DNA from 4 places in the Exiguobacterium sp. s152 genome. Region 1 is predicted to be linked to each of the others. Evidence: riboswitches for the same ligand, from Rfam matches in the RefSeq annotation. Region 1 holds a riboswitch; each other region holds the start of a gene.
The links. A riboswitch is a leader RNA that binds a small molecule or an ion and turns the genes downstream of it on or off. The one in region 1 is predicted to bind thiamine pyrophosphate.
Positions count from the first base shown of each region.

Region 2: another riboswitch for thiamine pyrophosphate. It lies ahead of thiW (energy coupling factor transporter S component ThiW); the one in region 1 lies ahead of KNP72_RS00120 (YkoF family thiamine/hydroxymethylpyrimidine-binding protein).
Region 3: another riboswitch for thiamine pyrophosphate. It lies ahead of tenA (thiaminase II); the one in region 1 lies ahead of KNP72_RS00120 (YkoF family thiamine/hydroxymethylpyrimidine-binding protein).
Region 4: another riboswitch for thiamine pyrophosphate. It lies ahead of thiT (energy-coupled thiamine transporter ThiT); the one in region 1 lies ahead of KNP72_RS00120 (YkoF family thiamine/hydroxymethylpyrimidine-binding protein).

Region 1 covers NZ_JACSLX010000001.1:19,634-24,319, forward strand. Annotated here, with positions in the region: gene KNP72_RS00110 (ABC transporter ATP-binding protein) at 1-937, opposite strand, end outside; gene KNP72_RS00115 (ECF transporter S component) at 930-1,505, opposite strand; gene KNP72_RS00120 (YkoF family thiamine/hydroxymethylpyrimidine-binding protein) at 1,498-2,091, opposite strand; TPP riboswitch at 2,174-2,274, opposite strand; gene KNP72_RS00125 (GTP-binding protein) at 2,336-3,529, opposite strand; gene KNP72_RS00130 (hypothetical protein) at 3,633-3,896, opposite strand; gene KNP72_RS00135 (SMP-30/gluconolactonase/LRE family protein) at 3,909-4,686, opposite strand, start outside.
Region 2 covers NZ_JACSLX010000006.1:14,832-19,517, reverse strand. Annotated here, with positions in the region: gene KNP72_RS11200 (hypothetical protein) at 1-91, shown strand, start outside; gene KNP72_RS11195 (hypothetical protein) at 184-930, shown strand; gene KNP72_RS11190 (aminoglycoside phosphotransferase family protein) at 932-1,900, opposite strand; gene KNP72_RS11185 (hypothetical protein) at 1,943-2,284, shown strand; TPP riboswitch at 2,287-2,385, shown strand; gene thiW (energy coupling factor transporter S component ThiW) at 2,450-2,938, shown strand; gene KNP72_RS11175 (hypothetical protein) at 3,002-3,268, shown strand; gene KNP72_RS11170 (GNAT family N-acetyltransferase) at 3,263-3,742, opposite strand; gene KNP72_RS11165 (YcxB family protein) at 3,724-4,224, opposite strand; gene KNP72_RS11160 (VOC family protein) at 4,318-4,686, shown strand, end outside.
Region 3 covers NZ_JACSLX010000006.1:58,366-63,051, forward strand. Annotated here, with positions in the region: gene pelF (GT4 family glycosyltransferase PelF) at 1-677, shown strand, start outside; gene pelG (exopolysaccharide Pel transporter PelG) at 658-2,106, shown strand; TPP riboswitch at 2,168-2,272, shown strand; gene tenA (thiaminase II) at 2,354-3,028, shown strand; gene thiM (hydroxyethylthiazole kinase) at 3,025-3,813, shown strand; gene thiD (bifunctional hydroxymethylpyrimidine kinase/phosphomethylpyrimidine kinase) at 3,810-4,649, shown strand; gene thiE (thiamine phosphate synthase) at 4,621-4,686, shown strand, end outside.
Region 4 covers NZ_JACSLX010000002.1:101,994-106,679, forward strand. Annotated here, with positions in the region: gene KNP72_RS04545 (DAK2 domain-containing protein) at 1-531, opposite strand, end outside; gene KNP72_RS04550 (Asp23/Gls24 family envelope stress response protein) at 554-916, opposite strand; gene rpmB (50S ribosomal protein L28) at 1,170-1,358, shown strand; gene KNP72_RS04560 (thiamine diphosphokinase) at 1,417-2,004, opposite strand; gene thiT (energy-coupled thiamine transporter ThiT) at 2,004-2,576, opposite strand; TPP riboswitch at 2,653-2,753, opposite strand; gene rpe (ribulose-phosphate 3-epimerase) at 2,773-3,429, opposite strand; gene rsgA (ribosome small subunit-dependent GTPase A) at 3,431-4,315, opposite strand; gene pknB (Stk1 family PASTA domain-containing Ser/Thr kinase) at 4,360-4,686, opposite strand, start outside.

The DNA of each region.
Region 1 (4,686 bases):
GTTCACGTGTCACATCACTCGTGATAAACAGACGAGCCGGAGATTGTGGGACGAGTCCGACTTCTTGATGTTCGCGGGCAAGGCTCTTGAGCCAAGTCGATTTGCCACTGCCGTTTCGACCAAGTACGGCAATGAGATCACCCTCGGCGACGGTCAGCTCGCTCGCTGCTAGTTTGAATGTTATTCGTTTCAATTGCGGTACGTGAAATAAAACAGTATTTCCTTGTGTCACCTTAACCGGAGAGAACGTATAATCCGGGCGGGCAACGAACGGTCCGTCATAGTTGATGCGTCCGTTCACGAGCTCCACTTCTCTATCGAAGAACCCGCCCCATAGGAAGGGTCGATGTTCGATGACGACAACGTTTACCGTCTGTGCGACGTTGTCGAGCCACTGAACGAAACGGGTTGAGGTTTCGGGATCAAGGTGCGCGAGCGGCTCATCGAGTAGTAGCCATTCCGGCTTCCCGATCAAAGCACAGGCGACAGCGATTTGTTGCTTTTCACCACCTGACAGGTCATGAATGACTCGGTCACGATAATCGGTCAACTGCAATTCCGCTAAAATCGTGGCCACACGCGCCATCATCTCGTCCCTCGCCACGGCAAAATTTTCAAGTGTGAAAATCAATTCCTCCTCGACCGTCTGCATGACGAATTGACTGTCAGGATCTTGAAACACCGTTCCAACACGACGATTCACCTCACCAGCTGTATACGTGTCGTAAGAGCGGTCAAACAAATGTAATTTGCCTGTCACGATGCCATCGCAGTTATCCGGGTACAGACGATTCATCAAAGAGAACAATGTCGATTTCCCCGATCCGCTCGCCCCTGTGATGAGCGTCCTCCCAGCCGTTAATTGAAGCGTGATGTCTGTCAATACTTCGCGCTGTTTGTCCGGATAGCGGAACGCCAGCTGTTCTGCCTCAACCATGTACTCGTCCCTTACGCGCGAGGGCATACCCTTCGAGCGCACCCGTACGAAGCAACAAGTCGCTCAAAATCTTACCTCCCAGACCGGCAATGAGCATTCCGCTTGTCGCACGTAACGCGAACATCGTCGCTACGTATGTCGGACTGAGGGCAACGAGTCCACCCATGACATACGTATACGCGAAACTCGTCGCAGCTGCACCAAATCCGGCCAGCATGAGCACCCAAAGGTCATATCGCTTGTAGCCCGTGACCGCAAACGCCGCTTCAGCACCAAGTCCTTGAATGATCCCGACTAAAATAATACGAGGTCCAATCGCGTTACCAATCATCATCTCAATCGTCGCCGCAAGCACTTCTGACAAAAATGCTGCGCCAGGTCGGCGGATGATATAAGCCGCAATAATCGAGACGATGAACCAAATCCCAAAAATCCATTCGTACGCGATTGGTCCAATCAAGCCTGCCCATAGATTCCCGACATGGACGAACGCCAAATAGACGACAGCGAATACGACCGATAAAATGGCCAACAAGACGATTTCTTTTAACTTCCACGACTTAAGCATGCTGCTGTCCCTCGTGTGACGGGCTGTTCACGCTGAACGTGACCGTCATGACGACATGGCTCGTCTTCGCACGGACGCGGTCGAACGTCGCCTCGTAAAATGAAAACACCGGTTCGATGTCGCCGTGAATACCCGAGGCATAATGCATCGAGTCATTGAAAACGCCACGCTCTTTCGCAAACGCAATTTCTTCGTAGATGATGTCCATATACTTCGGGTCCCCGAGCGGATAGAGTGCAAATTGTGAAGATACGTACTGCGAGCCCGCCGTGCCATTCCCCGGCTCAGTCGTCACGTCGAGCAGATTGTCTCCTGCCGTGTCGCCTGGGCAGCCGACCGAGAACGTCCCGCTCATCGACACATGTTCTCCTGTCTTCGTCGCATGTGACAGGACGGCTTTGGCCACATCGAACACATGCTCACTTCGTCCACGGATGACCGTCGAGACGTCGTCGGTATGTCGCCAGACGTTTTGCAAGTTCGTCTCCTTCAATGCCCCTTTGATGACACTCACAAAATCAGACGTCATTGGGCTCAGCGTAAAGCGGAATCCGACGATCGGACTCCTTTCACATTGATTGTTCATGTTCTATTCCCCCTTAATTGTATGTACACAAAAAAGCCGCATCCATGAGAATGCGGCCACTCGTCCAATTTACAAATCCATTAGAAAAAGTGCCACACTTCCTCACGCCGGTATTACCCGGATCGAGTCATAAGGGATTGGAGCCATGCTCACATCTCAGCCGAAGCACCCCTAGTGTAGTCCAATGTATGCGGTTGTCTATGCAACGAAAAGTATAGACGACCACTCCGGATTTGTAAACGGTTTATGTGAAAGTCACGATACCGTTCCCCGGAAGCGTATCTTGCAACGTCGTCCAATCGAGGGTCATCTCCTCGTCTGTCAACAGACACGCGTCGAGTCCGGCCTCGATGACCGAACGCTCCATCCGCTGCCCAATCAAGACGAGCTCCGTCTGACGGTCCCCGTACGGCTCGACGTAATCGGCGGCGAGCTCGGGTTCTGCTGCGAACATAAGACGACGCTCTTCCTTCGGCAGCGTCGCGAGCCAACGTCCTGCGTGTTCAAGCGTCGAGGCGTACCCCGCTTGCGAGAACAGGCAGGCGAGGTCGTTTCGAGAAGCAATCCATAAGAACCCTTTGGCGCGGACGACTTGTTCCGGGAACGCCTCGATCCACGCATGAAGCCGCTCCGGGTGGAACGGACGGCGTCGACGATAGACGAACGAGCTGATGCCGTACTCTTCTGTCTCCGGCGTATGTACTTCCGCCTCAAGCTCGTGAATCCAGCCGGCGGCATGCATCGCCTGCTCGAAATCGAACAGATTGACGTCTAACAGCTCGGTCAATTCTACGTTCGCAAGGACCGACGTCAACAGTTTGGCGGTAGGATTGAGCGCCTTTAACAGCCCGGCCATCTCGTCGACTTCCGTCTCTGTCACGCGGTCCGCCTTGTTCAAGACGATGATGTCCGCGAACTCGATTTGATCGACGAGCAGATCGACGACTTCACGGACGTCCGTCTCATCGATGGCCTGCTTGCGTTCATGGAGTGACTCGCCCGAGTTAAAATCTTTCAAGAATCGATATGCATCGACGACGGTCACCATCGCATCGATATAGACGCGGCTCGTTAAATCGATCCCGAGGGCGTCATCGGCGTATGTAAACGTTTGAGCGACCGGAATCGGTTCTGAGATGCCGGATGATTCGATGATAATCCCGTCGAGTTCACGGTCGTTCGTGATGTCCTGTACCGCTTCGAGCAGGTCCTCACGAAGCGTGCAACAAATGCAGCCGTTCGATAGCTCGACCAATTTTTCGTCCGTCCGCGAGAAACCGCCCTGCTCAATCAATCGTTCGTCGATGTTCAACTCGCTCATGTCGTTGACGATGACCGCATATTTCTTACCTGACCGATTGTTCAACAGATGATTCATCAACGTCGTCTTGCCGCTCCCTAAATAACCGGACAGCACCGTGATTGGAATTCGTTTCATATATCCCCACTCCTAAATCGTAATCATTACTTTTTAGATAATGACGGGTCACCATTGTCTTGTCAAGAAAAAAACACGCCCGTTCCCAGACGTGTTCCTTTCCCTATTCTTCCAACGCCTTGCGTTCCGCCTCGGAGCGGGGATACGTGTTCGCCTGCCACTCGGCCCGATAAATCGAATCGAGCTGCGTCAGACCGACCTCATCCTCATCCTTATCGGCATCGACACTCGGGGCCTCATCCCAGCGCGGATTCAAATACGTGTGGTCGTCTTCCCGGTTCGCATCCAATAGTTTTTGGATCCCGACCCGGGCCACTGCCGCGAGTGCCAAACCGATGCCTGCACGAACGAGCAATCGCTTCACCATTTCTTTACCTCCTTATCGTCCAAACCGATAGAGCGGCATCCCTTTCACGTCTGTATCGATTTTAAAGACCGACCCTGCGTCCGGATGGGCTTTGAGCGCCTCGTCATCCATCCCTTCACGAGCCGTCGTGATGGCGAGTTGGTTCAAGTTGTCGCCGACAAAACAGCACGACGTGACGTTCGGGGCCGGCACGAGCACCTCGAGCACTTTTTCACCCGTCTCCGGGTTCCAGCGCGAGACGCGGCCGCCGGCAAAGTGCGCAATCCATAAGAACCCTTCCTCATCGGACGTCATGCCGTCCGGGAATCCTTCTTCGACTGTGAAATCGATGATGGCCTCCCCTTCGCCGAGCGTACCCGTCTTCAAGTCAAAGGCGTATTTACGGACCGTCTCGGTCGGTGTATCGATATGATAGAACGTCGAATGGTCGGGTGACCATGTCAGTCCGTTCGATAATGTCAACTCGCTCAACATGACCTCGGTCGTGCCGTCGCGATTCAGACGGTATAGCGTCGCTTGTTCCGCCTCGTCTTCAAGATGGAGCGTGCCGGCGAAGATGCGTCCGTACGGGTCGGCTTTGCCGTCATTGAAGCGGAGCTTTCCTTCTGGGTCGTCGAGTTCGACGATTTTATCGAGCTCTTTTGACGTCTCGTCCCACTCATAAATCCCGTCTTTCAAGCCGACGACGACGCCGTCCGTCACTTTCGGGACCGCGAACCCGATCTGTTGTCCCATATCGAACGACGACAGTTCATCTTCTTTCTCATCGTACCACCAGAGTGTATGTCCC
Region 2 (4,686 bases), on a different contig from region 1:
CTATGGGGCCGCATCCGAGCATGACATCCCGGTCGAGCAGCAACAACGATTTCACGAGGCACTCGACCGCTACTTACAGCGACACCCCTGAACGAGAAAGTACCCAGGTTCTCAATGACTGGCAAACGTGCTACGCTCATTGATAATAGGGAAAAAATGTAACTTTCTTAGGAGGTTTGATTAATGAAACGCCTAGGCTTGCTCGGATTCAGTGTGTTCTTGCTTACCGGATGCACGGATCCAGTCGAGAAACCACTCGTCCCGGCTGATACAAACGAGCCATCGCCCGAAGAAATCACCACATGGACGCGCGAAGACTTCAAGGACGTGTTCGACCAATACGAAAAAGTCCCGCCGCTCTTGAAGGCCCTCGAGAACGATGGAATCACCCCGTTCCGCGAGACGTTCGAGCACGTCGTCATCGCCGGCGACGGCATCCATCATACATACGCCGATATCCATCCGTTCAAACTCGACGACGGCACTTATGCCACCATCTATGAGAGTGAAAATGGAGACATCGCCAACGGTCCCGAGTCGGTCGCGCCGCTGTTTTGGCAAGAAGCGTCGTTCCTTCAATTCGTCGAAGAGATTGAGAAACGAAAATACGGAGCGAGTGCCCCACCGACGGACGTCGTTTTGACCGAAGACGAGTTTCAGGCGCTCTATAATCGCCACGCCTACACATCCGCGCTCATCGTCGAGCTCGACGAATGGGGCGTACAACTGGCGCGCGATCCGCTCGAGAACGTCATCATCGCGGGAAACGGGGTCAAGGAAGTGAAGGCCGACTTGATCGTCTTTGAAGTCGAAGGCGGCTACGCCATCGTCTACGACCGAGACGGTGAGATTTTCAAAGGGCCGGAGTCGATTGCTCCGCTGTTTTGGAGCGAGACGGATTATGAAAACCTACTCGAGAAACATGAATGACTTATGGGAAGCGTCGTTTCAAGTCCCGGTACTCGAGTAACAAGTTGAGCCATTGCGCCGGCTTATCGCTCGACGCTGCCGCATTGTGCCGATATTTTGTCACGTACAGGTACCACGACAAGGCCCGGTAGACGCAACCGAGCTCCTCGGCAATCAACAGATGGCGCCAAAGCACGTCGTCGGATGCGACGCCGCTCCACGCTTCTAAGTAAACCGCGCGCATCGTTTGAATCTGTTCATACCAGGCGACCTCGTCCTCTTCCGGCAATACGTCGTACAGCGCGTTCCAATATACACGCACGCTGAAAAACGGATGCGTGACGGTCGCGTCGCCCCAGTCGAGGATACACAAATCGTTCGTCCGTTCCCGCCAGAAGATATTACCGCCGTGCAAATCACCGTGCTCGAGGCTCATCGGCATCCCGGTCGCGAGCTCGTCACACATGGCAATCAATTCGTCTTCAAGCGCAAGTATGGCCTCGGCTTTGTATGGCTCAAGCCCAGCACAGAGCTCAGGCAAATACGTTTGGATTTCATCCTTCAACTTGGCCGGTCGCCGTTCCGGGATGCCGTAAGACAAATAGGTCTCGATTTGGTCGATTTCCTGGCGCTGCAGTTGTGCGTATTGACGCAACGCCGCTTCGTATCGACTCACGTCCGGTCGTTCACGTAACGCCTCTCCGCCGATGTCTCGCATGAGCAACCAGTTCCGGGCTGAATCAATGGCAATGACGTCAGGGACGACATGAGGATGCCGCTCGGCCAGAAACGCCGACAGATTGGCTTCGCCGCGGCTGATATCGGTCACCGCTTTGGCGTAGTAACGTTCCTCATTGAGCGCGCCAACAAGCAAGTACGTCAAATCGGTATCTTTGATCACGTGCCACCTCGCATTCGGCACGTTTGCCTCAATCCATCGTTCGAACCGTTCACGAAACGATCGGTCACGCCATGGGATTGCCTGTCTCATCCTGTTCACCCTTTCTTTCATCATCTCCTAGGAGGAAACGATATGGACGTTGTATATTACTCATACCCGGTCGATGCCATCTTGTATATGTACTTAGGGGCGACGGCCGTCGTCAGTCTCATCATCGGGCTGCTCGTTTGGCGTCTGTTCAAGCGCCGAGCTGTCGGCTTTTGGACAACGCTCGTTCTCAGCTTTGTCGGGCTGTCGCTCTCGCTCGTCTGGTTTCAAAACGCGTCCGTCGCCGTGTTCATGGGGACACTCCCGTGGCTGATCAATCTCGTCTTCTCCCTTTTGTTGTACGGCCTGTTCGTCGGAATCATCTATGTCGCGTTCCGCCACGAAAGCTCGACCGCGTCAAATGACGGTATGCTATACTCATGTTAATAAACGACCACTAGGGGAGCCTTCGGGCTGAGACGGCATGCGCCGGACCCTTCGAACCTGATCTGGCTCATACCAGCGTAGGGAAGTGGTGTGGGATTCGTCTGTCTTTCCACGCCACTTTTCCACTTGGAGAAGTGGCGTTTTCATTTTGAAAGGAGACTATCTATGCGTATTCAACAACTCACTTGGATGGCGATGCTCATCGCCATCGCCGTCATCGGTTCCCTGTTCATCTCGATTCCGACCGGTGTCGCCCGTGCCTATCCGATTCAACATATGGTGAACGTCATCGCCGCCGTCACCGTCGGGCCGATCGGGGCCGTGCTCGTCGCGTTCGTGACCGGACTCGTCCGTGTCATGACCGGTACTGGATCGCTCCTCGCGTTCCCTGGTGGTATGATTGGCGCACTGCTCGCCGGTATCTTTTATATGAGGACGAACCGCGTAGCCTTCGCCGCATGTGGTGAAGTCATCGGGACTGGCCTCATCGCTTCGCTCGTCGCCGTCCCGTATGCCAAGTTATTGATGGGGAGCGAGTTCGGGGCGCTGTTCTTCTTCCCAGCTTTCCTTGCCTCGAGTGTGACTGGGGCCGTGCTCGGCTGGATCGTCTTGGCTCGGGTCAAGCAATTGCGACCGCTCACGGCGAAGCGATAAATACTTCCCTCCCACCGATAGTAAATGGTAAAATCAGGATATCAGATATTAGGAGGTCATTTCTTGAATCGATTGACGCTATTATTGGCGGCCACCGCTTGCCTGTTCATGTCCGGTCTCTTGTACACGCTCGAACGCATCGCCACGTTCACCCGCTGGAATGCTCAGATTGCGACGGGCACGTTTTCCAGCGAGCCGATGTTCGTCGATGTGTTGCTTCAAAACGTGTTCATCTCGATTTTCGGAGTGGCCGCGATCGTTCTCTTTTTCAAAGCGGGCAGTGCTGTCCAAAATACATCGTCCACAAAAGCAGGGACGGCCGACTTATGACGGCTGTCCCTGTTTGACGTGATACACCCAAATCTCTTCCCCGTTTGCCTCATCAATCAAGCCGCTGTCGACAAATCCACCCTTCGCATAAAATCGTTTCGCCGGTTCGTTCGTCGGATGGAGACTGAGGATGAGGTCATCCACATCGAATCGCTCTTGAATCCACACGAGTGCCAACTGTAAAAAGCGTGACCCGATTCCTTTCCCTTGCTCTGTCACATCGATCATAAATCGATCGAGCCAGATGTAACGCTCCACCTTGTTCTCGGCCCCAATCATTATGAAGCCGACGGGATGCTCATCGCGACAAAGCGCATAGCACTGCCACGCATATTTGACATCGGTTTCCATCTCGCGAAGCGATTCGGCGTTTGTTTCGATAAAGCGAGCTTGGTCAGAAGCGACGGTCAAGGCGACAACAGCCTCCCGGTTCGTGTCATCGACAAGTTGAATCGTCAGCGTATCGGCAGCCATCGGCGCACCTCTTCCATGTCCAGTCCGCGCTTCGGCAAAATATAGGCGCTGACCGAGGAGTTGTATAGATACACATAATCGTCCTCCTCGACGACTTCCTTGATTCCTGCCCATGACACACGCGTCTCGCCGAACTCATTTAAATCGCGCAGACCAGTCTCCTCCAAATCCATCGTGTGGGGGCCAATCATGCCTTCGTTGCTGCGTTCGTCGATGAGACGCCGCGTCTGCTTCCGGACGTGCCGTTCAAAGTATTTTGGATAATACAGGAACCATAGAATACTAGCGATCCCGTATATGCCATATAGCCACCAGTCCGTCTCTTGGAGCCACGTCGCCAGCACGAAAGCAGCGCCTAAAAAGATAAGTGGTCCGATGATTCGCTGTAAGAGGATCATCCGCTTTCCTGTTTTCGAACGTTTAATATGGCTCAAGTTGAACCGGATATAGTCGTCTTCTGTCAATTCGTATTGGATTTTCATCATCATTCCCTCCTCGGTGTCCTATACGTCTCACATGAAGAAAAGTTCCGTTCAGAACGTTGATTGGATAAACTAAAAGAAAGGAGTGACATCATGAAACAAATCCACCATCTCTGCATCCAAACGCCCGACTATGAGGCATCCAAACGATTTTATGAGGCGCTCGGCTTCGAGCTCGTTCAGGAGTCGCCCGACTTTCATACGCGCGCGTTCAATAGCTGGCTTAAACTCGGTGATTTTTATATCGAGCTCCAAACGGCGAAAGTCGATGAGACGTTGTCACCTTATTCGAAGCACGTGGCCGGCCCGGTCCACTTCGCGCTTTATGTCGATGACCTCGAAGCGGAAGTGAGACGGCTAGAATCACTTGGCGTGACGTTCTTACCAAAACACGGCGGGAACATCTACTTCGTCGTCGATGGGCACTTAAGTAAACTGAAAGCCCCGGAAGGCACGATTATC
Region 3 (4,686 bases), on a different contig from region 1:
GGATCGGCGCCCCGAGCGAGAAGACGAAAATTATCGCCAACGGGATTGCCGATCGACAAATCCAGGCGACGGTCGATCGTCCGGAGCACGACCTGTTTCAAATCGGTGCCATCGTCCGCCTCGTCCCAATCAAAGACTTGAAGACGATGATTTATGCCGCCAAGATTTTGCAGGAGCGGCATCGTCTGTTCAAACTGACGATCATGGGTCCACTCAATGAGGATGAAGAATATGCGGAAGAGTGCCGTCTGCTCATCGAACAGAGCGGATTGAGCGATTATGTCGAACTGGCCGGGAAAGTGGACGTCCAAACGTATTTGCCGACCTTTGATTTACTGCTCCTGACGAGCATCTCGGAAGGGCAGCCGCTCGCGATTCTCGAAGGCATGGCCGCCGGGATTCCGTGGGTCGCCACCGATGTCGGCGCCTGTTCCGAGCTTTTATACGGACGAGCGGATGACCCGTTCGGTCCGGCCGGTTTCATCGTGCCGCCGGTTCATCCGGAAGCGGTCGCCGACAAAGTCGAATGGATGATGGATTACCCGCAGGAACGAATGCGGTTCGGCAAGAACGGACGGGAGCGGGTCCGCCAATATTATCGTCTCCAACAAGTCGTGGACCGCTATAAGGCTATCTATGAAGCGAGGAGGGAACAGTATGGCGGGCATCGGGTTTAAGTTGCAGAAGTTGTTCCAAGAAGACTACTATTCGTCCCGGCTGAAGGCGTACACGTTCTCCGGTCTCGTCACGTCCGGACCGTGGTTGATCGTCATCTTGGTCGTCGGTACGATTCAATGGTTGGCATTCCAAATGCCGACGTTGTCGCTCGCCGAACGGACGCTCTTCATGATCTCGGTCTCGTACGCGTTCATCTTCTCGCAAATCTTGTTCAGTTTTCAACAGCTCGTCGTCACACGATACGTGGCGGACTTGTTTTATGAGAAAAAGGCGCATGAGATTTTTCCGGTGTTCACCGGGATGCTCAAAGTGACGATTCTCGCCGCAGGCTTGCTGTATAGTATCTTTTGGCTATTGTCGCCGCTCGATTTTCTGTACAAACTGACGTTGTTCGTTTTATTTATGACGATTAACGTCATCTGGGTCATGTTCTTGTTCTTGAGTGCCGCCAAGTATTATCAAGCGGTGGCCTATAGCTTCTTGCTCGGTGGACTCATCTCGGTCGGGAGCGTCTATGCGATCAGCCGTCTCATGGTCGACCCGTCGAGTCTCGAGCTGTTGCTCGGTTTCACGGTCGGGATGATTGTGACGTTGTTCGGGTTATTCTTCGCGATGCTCCGGACGTTCCCGCTCCGTTACGCGGTGAAAGAGTTCTCGTACTTCAAGTACTTCGACCGCTATCCGGACTTGTTCGCCATCGGCGTGTTGTACGTGCTCGGGATTTGGGTCACGAATTTCATCATCTGGTTCGGTGAAGGACGTGTCATCATCGCGGACTCGTTCCTGTTCAACCCGTATTATGATACGGCCATCTTTTGGTCGTACTTGACGATTATCCCGACGCAACTGTTGTTCGTCGTCGCCGTCGAGACCCGATTTTATGAGCGCTACCGTACGTTTTATGGATTGATCAACTACGGCGGGGCACTCCATCAAATCGAGAAGGCGAAACAGACGATGACGTCCGTATTGAAAAATGAGTTGATTCGACTCGCGCGGAGCCAAGGCGTCGTGACGCTGTTCGCCATCCTGATGGCGGGCGCGTTCGTCAGTTGGATCGGCGTCCCGGATGAGATTGGTCAAATCTTTCGGATGACGACGCTCGCGGCGTTCGCGAATGCGATGATTCTCATCTTGACGCTGTTATTGCTCTATTTCGAGGACCGGCGCGGGGCGTTGTTCGTCAACATCTCGTTCTTCACGTTGAACGCGTTGTTCACGTTACTGCTCTTGCCGCGAGGCATCGATTGGTACGGTGTCGGCTTTGCCGTCAGTACGACGATCACGTTCTTCTTGGCCGGCCTGCGTTTGATTTATTACATGGGCAAAGTCGATTATTACGTGTTCGCCGCGTCGAACCGGCGCAAGCTCGGCACCGAGCGGTTCTCGCAAATGGGAACGTTGTTGAACCGGCGCTTTTCGCGATAAAGGGTTTTCAGTACAGGGAAAGACTGATATGATGTGGTCGTAGACGACCGAATTTCATAATGTTTACCACTAGGGGAGTCGCGTGACGCGGCTGAGATGGACGAGGTCCAGACCCTTTGAACCTGATCTAGTTCACGCTAGCGTAGGGAAGTGGGCGAACCGATTGTTCTCGTACACTTTGTGTAAATCCGACGCCGCTTCCGTTATGGGAGGCGGCGTCTTTTTTAATCACAAAGGAGGAGAACACATGACATTCACCGCACATCTACGACAAGAGGCAGATGCTTTGTTTCAAGCCAGTTTTGATCACCCGTTCGTCCGGGAACTCGGAACGGGTGAACTCGACGAGGCGAAATTTCGGCATTACGTCATGCAAGACTCGTATTATTTGAATCAGTTTTCGAAAGTACAGGCGAAAGGCGCGACGCTCGCCCCGAATATGGAAGTGGCGAGCCGTTTTTTGACGCACGCCCTTCACACGATTGAAGCGGAGCATGCGCTGCATCGTGAGTTTTTCACGTTGCTCGACGTGACGGAGGCGGAGTGGGCGACGTTCGAACCGGCCCCGACGGCTTACGCCTATGCGATGCATATGCAACAGGCTGGGCCGACGCTCGGCGACGTGCTCGCGTCAATCTTGCCTTGCTACTGGGTCTATTATGAGATCGGGGAGCGATTGAAAGACGCGACACCCGATCATCCGATTTATACGACGTGGATTGCGACGTACGGGTCGGAATGGTTCCGCGACCTCGTCGAGGAACAGATTGAACGGCTCGACGTGCTCGCCGGACAGGCGACCGCGGAAGAGCGATTCCGGTATCAGCAGCTGTTCTTGAAGAGTTGTTATTATGAACACGCGTTTTGGGAGATGGCGTGGACGCTCGAGTCGTGGGATTTACCGGCGGGGGTAACACGATGAAGCGCGACTTATGGGACAAAGTCAGAGCCGAACGGCCACTCATCCACAACATCACGAATATCGTCGTCGCCAACTTTTCAGCGAACGGGCTGCTCGCCATCGGGGCGGCCCCGGTCATGGCATCTGCGGTCGAAGAAGTGGCCGAGATGGCATCCGTGAGCGATGCGCTCGTGCTTAATATCGGCACGCTCGATGCAATGACGGAACGTACGATGATTCGAGCCGGGCAGGCGGCGAATCAAGCGGGTCGTCCAGTCGTCTTCGATCCGGTCGGGGTCGGGGCGACCTCATTCCGGCGCGACGTCGCCAAAGCGATTCTGCAACATGTCCGCGTGACGGTCATTCGTGGGAATGCCGGAGAAATCGCGACATTGATTGGTCTCGACGCGGCGGCGCGCGGTGTGGACGCCGGTGAAACGCGAGACGATTTGAATCAAATCGCGCGTGAGGCGGCACGACGCTATACCTGTGTCGTTGCCGTGACCGGAGAAACGGATGTCGTCAGCGACGGGGACGTGACGATTGAAATTAAAGGCGGTACTGGCGCGATGGCCCGGACGACAGGGACCGGTTGTTTACTCAGTGCGGTCGTCGGTGCGTTCCTTGCGGTCGAACGGGATGCGGTTACGGCCACGGCGACGGCGCTCGCCGGCTATGCCCGGTGCGGCGAACTCGCTACCGCTTTGGCTGACGGACCGGGTGACTTCCCCGTTCACTTCTTGAATGAGCTTGGCAAGATGACGGCGGTCGAGTTGCCGAGTGACCGTATCGAGGTGGTGTCATGATACGGCCCCAAGTATTGACGATTGCCGGTTCAGATTCGGGCGGTGGCGCTGGCATTCAAGCTGATTTGAAGACGTTCCAAGAGCTCGGTGTGTTCGGGACGAGTGTTTTGACGGCCGTCACGGCCCAAAACACACGTGGGGTGCATGGGGTCGAGGCGGTGTCACCGGAACTCGTGACGCAACAACTCGATGCAATCGGTTCAGACTTTACGATTGCGGCGTGCAAGACCGGGATGTTGTTCGATGCGGCGCGCATCGAGGTGGTCGCTGATGGGGTGCGGCGTCACACATTCAATCGGCTCGTCGTTGACCCGGTCATGATTGCGAAAGGCGGGGCCTCGCTACTTCAGGATTCGGCGGTCCAGGCGCTCAAGACATCCCTCTTGCCGCTCGCGACCGTCGTCACGCCGAACGTGCCGGAAGCGGAAGTGTTGACGGGCATGACGATTCGGACGTTTGAAGACCGGATTAAAGCAGCAGAGCAGATGTTAGCGTATGGTGTCCGTGCTGTCATCTTAAAAGGCGGACATCTCGATGGCGCAACTGCGGACGATTTGGTCATGACGGCGTCAGAGACGTTCCTCTTGTCGGCCCCGCGCATCCAGACGAGTGACACACATGGAACCGGTTGTACGTTTTCGGCAGCACTCACGGCGGAACTGGCCAAAGGGCATTCCATCCTCGAGGCGACGGTTACAGCCAAGCGGTTCATCCAATGCGCGATCACGCATGGACTCGATATCGGTGCCGGACATGGACCGACGAATCACTGGGCGTATGCGACACATGGAGAGGCAGGTGTGACGCTTGAATCCATCACAACGAACCATCGCTGAGCAGTTGCGGCTTTATTTTATTTGCGGAACCGCAAAC
Region 4 (4,686 bases), on a different contig from region 1:
CGGCAATAAGTCCGGTGTCCGTTCGAGTGAAGCTTTCGCTTCGACAATCACGAGTTCCATGAACTCGTTGAAGTCGCTCGTCGACTCTGAAGCACGGAGCGCTTCGTCGGCCGCTTCACGAGCAACCGTCAAAATCGTTCCTTCAACCGGTTTCATAACCGCCTTGTATGCCGTATCGACGCCACGTTTCAACGCTTCGGCGAAATCGACTGTCGACACTTCTGTCTTGCCTTCGATTGCTTTACCGAAACCACGGAACAACTGGCTCAAAATAACGCCCGAGTTCCCACGTGCCCCCATCAAGAGACCGCGTGCAAACTTCGATGAGACGTCAGCGATATTCGCCGAGTTGAGTGCGGCCACTTCTTTCGCACCCGATGTCATCGTCAAATTCATGTTCGTCCCCGTGTCGCCGTCCGGCACCGGGAAGACGTTAAGCGAATCTACATAATCCGCATTCTGGCTCAAGTTGGCTGCACCGTTCGCGACCATGTTCGCGAACACCAATCCATCTAAACGTTTTAAACCCACACCAAATCCTCCTTCGTTCTCGTCAGTCATTCGTCAGACGAACGCCTTGTACGAATATGTTTACCGACGAAACGTTTAATCCTAAAGTTTCACCGAGCGTGTATTTTACACGGCTTTGCACGTTGTATGCGACTTCCGACACTTTCGTCCCGTAGCTTACAATGATGTGCATGTCGATATGTACGTCTTCTCCATCTTGACGTACGACCACGCCTCGGGCGTAGTTTTCACGTTTCAATAGTTCTGCGATCCCGTCTTTCAATTGAGCTTGAGACGCCATTCCCACAACGCCGAAACATTCCATCGCCGCACCGCCTGCGAGTGTCGCGACCACGTCGTTCGTGATGTCAATATTGCCATATGTTGTCTTCATTTCAATTGCCATATGGAGTAGCCTCCTTTATTCGGAATGATTCCTTCACTACATTCTACAATAAGTACCTAGTTATTAAAAGAACCTGCTCCATAAACTCGGTCAATTGTAGCCGTAACCCTCATTCATTATTAAAATCCTTTCCAGTAATGTCAAGTTTTTTTCTTGTCATCCTATGATTTTCTAGTTGCATCGTGAAAAAACCCGTGCTAATATAAACGAGTGTCTATTAGGACGAACCCACATAAAAAAGGAGGGGAAACGCATGGCACGTAAATGCTACGTAACAGGTAAATCACCTAAATCAGGTAACAACCGTTCGCACGCACTCAACAAGACAAAACGCACTTGGGGTGTAAACGTACAAAAAGTTCGTATTCTCGTTGACGGTAAACCTAAACGAGTTTGGGTTTCAGCTCGCGCTCTTAAATCAGGTCTCGTCGAACGCGTATAATTTTTATACACGAACGAAATAAATCCCAGCGGCATTCGCCGATGGGATTTTTTTGTGTTCATTTTTTGACATACAGCATGAGCACCATACCTTCGTGCACGATCAAGTCCGCCGTTTCATCGTCCCATTCGTTCGAGATGGTGAGCGCCTCATGGCTGACGACATCGTGACGGTCGAGCGGATATTTGACGCCGCGGATGGTCACGTTCGCCTGTTTCCATGGGATGAGCGACAAATAGTGACCGTCTTGACGCGGGAGTTCATAGCGTCCCGACCCTACGAGTCGTACCGTCTGCCCTGCCGTGACAAGACGCATCTCCGGATACGCCTCGAGCAGACCGATATTGCTGAGCGTCATATCGAGCCGGCCGCCGAGCGCGCCGTATACGAGCATCTCAGTCGCGCCATGCCCCCGTGCCGCCTCGAGAGCGATCTCGAGGTCGGTCACATCTTTCTCAGATGGATAACGGACGGCGTCGATCGGCACTTCGCCCGTGAAGGAGTCGAAATCGCCGACGACGAGATCTGGGTTCAGCCCGTGGTTCAACAGTGTCTCGTACCCCCCATCGACGCCGATGATGTAATCGACGTCACGCGGGAGTCCCGAGATTGGTTCCGGGCTGGCCGCCACAATCAACACCCGCATTAGCGGACGTCCCGGGTCGCGAGCGTCGCGAAGCGCGGCGCCGAGACGAACAAGAGGACGAGGACGACGGCCGACACGAGGAAGGACGGGAGCATGTACGTCATGTTATAGGCGAACGAGTAGGCGACGACCGGACCTTCCGCGTATTCGGCGAAGAAGACGATCCCCGACAAGACGTGGGCGCCGTAACGAAGCAGTGAGCCGAGGAGCGCGCCGAGCACCAAATAGACGACGAGCGTCTTTTTTGCCTCATCTTTGGCGGCTCGTTTCACTTGACCCGCGAACAGTCCCGCCATACCGACGACACCGTAAGCGAACGTGTAGTCGAGCAGGAACTGGACCGGCGTGAAGATGTAGGCCCCGAACAGCAATTGCAGCGTTCCGACGAGTGCACCGGTCGCAAGTCCGCCTTTCAAGCCGTGACGATACGCCATCACGAAAATCGGCAACATCGCCAAGCTGATTGACCCGCCTTGCGGCATCCGGAACGGGATGAGCAAATCAAAAATCAAACCGAGTGCGGCGAACAATGAGATTTCAATGAGCGCCTGTAATTTTAAACGTTGTTTCATCTATTTCCCTCCTTAAATTATGAGCGAACGACAAAAAGCAGCATGACGTAAACGCCATGCTGCTATCGAGTAGCAACGTGCATTTTCGCCACATCCCTACGTCCGTGTGAACGGAACAGGTTCAAAGGGTTAGCGTATGCCTCTCAGCCACAGAATGTGACACCCCTTGCGACAATATTTGTTGTTCTATGGACGATTATACACGAGATGCGTTGCGAATGCTATCGATTGCGTCTTTATAGCTCGGCTCGTTATAGATGGCCGAGCCGGCCACGAGCACGTCAGCACCGGCATCGATACATAATTTCGCCGTCTCCGCGTTGACGCCGCCGTCAATCTCGATTTCAAAGTCGAGACGGCGCGCTTGGCGCATCTCGTTCAACGCCGCGATTTTCGGCACGACCGATTCGATGAACTTCTGACCCCCAAAGCCAGGGTTCACCGTCATGAGAAGGACCATGTCGACGTCACCGAGCACGTGTTCAATCAACGATAGCGGCGTATGCGGGTTGAGAACGACGCCACACTTGGCTCCGGCCGCCTTAATTTGTTGAAGCACGCGATGCAAATGGTTCGTCGCTTCAACGTGAACTGTGACGATATCCGCTCCCGCTTTGATGAAGTCTTCGACGAAGCGCTCCGGCTGGTCGATCATTAAATGGACGTCGAGTACCATGTCCGACTTCTTCCGTAAGCTTGCGAGTACCGGGAGACCAATCGAGATGTTCGGGACGAATTGACCGTCCATGACATCAAAATGGATATAATCCGCGCCGGCTTCTTGGACCGCCTTCACTTCTGCCTCTAGGTTGGCGAAGTCCGCCGCTAAAATTGATGGTGCAATTTTAATCATGTCAGTACCTCCGTTGTCTATCGTTTAACTCTGCCATAAACGTAACATAATTCTCGTAACGGGTGGAAGCGATTTCTCCCGCCTCGACGGCCGCTTTGACGGCACAACCCGGTTCGTTCAAATGGGCACAGCCCCGGAATTTGCAGTCGTCATGCCGTTCGACAAACTCAGGGAAGCACCAGCGCATCTCCTCGACTGCGAGTTCTTCTGGGAACTCGAGGCTCGAGAAACCAGGCGTGTCAGCGACGAGCCCGTCAGCGAGCGTGATGAGCGTGACGTGACGCGTCGTGTGCTTGCCTCGGCCGAGCGACTTCGAGATTTTCCCGGTCGCGAGTTCAAGTTCCGGCGCGACCGCGTTCAAGAGTGAACTCTTGCCGACACCGGTCTGTCCGGCGAACACGCTCGTCTTCTCCTTAAACGACCCACGAATTTGTTCGATCCCCGCCCCGTTCTCCGTCGACGTCTCGATGACCTCATAGCCGATTGACCGGTATAAAGCTGCTGCTGCTTGAATCGTTTCGAGCTCCGACTCCGTCAACAAGTCCATCTTCGTTAAGACGATAATCGGGTGGACTTGCTTCGATTCGATTAAGACGAGGAAACGGTCGAGCAGATGGAACGAGAACGCCGGTTCCTTGACCGAGAACAGCAGGAACGCTTGATCGATGTTAGCAATCGGCGGGCGGACGAGATGGTTCGACCGCTCGTCGACGGCCAAGATGTAGCCTGTGCCGTCTCCTTGGTCTTGGATGTCGACATCATCGCCGACGACCGGCGAGATGTTCCGGTTGCGGAAATTGCCGCGGGCGCGACAACGGATCTCTTGTTTCTCTTCCGTCATGACATCATAAAACCCGCCTTGTAATCGAATAATCGTACCTTTCATCCTATGACCTCCTTAGAAAAAGAGGCGACGCGCACGCCACCTCTTCATTGTGAATCTTTTGCTTGTGCGTACGTCACCGTATCCGTTCGGACGACTTCCCCGTCGACTTCGATCGTCGCGGTTCCGACTTCGTCCGGTGCAATGACGAGTGTATACGAGTAAGTCGTCGTCTCCGTTATCTTATCACGCAACACTTCGACTTCGCCACGGGCGTCTACCGTCCGAATGACGACATCGAGTGCCACAGGTTCTTCGCCTTCAGCAGGCGGATCGATTTCGACGTTGACTTCCCGTTCAATCGAGACGTCGGTCGGTTCGACCCCTTGCGACACGATGACGGTCAATTCCGTCCCCGGGTCGACGGCTGTTCC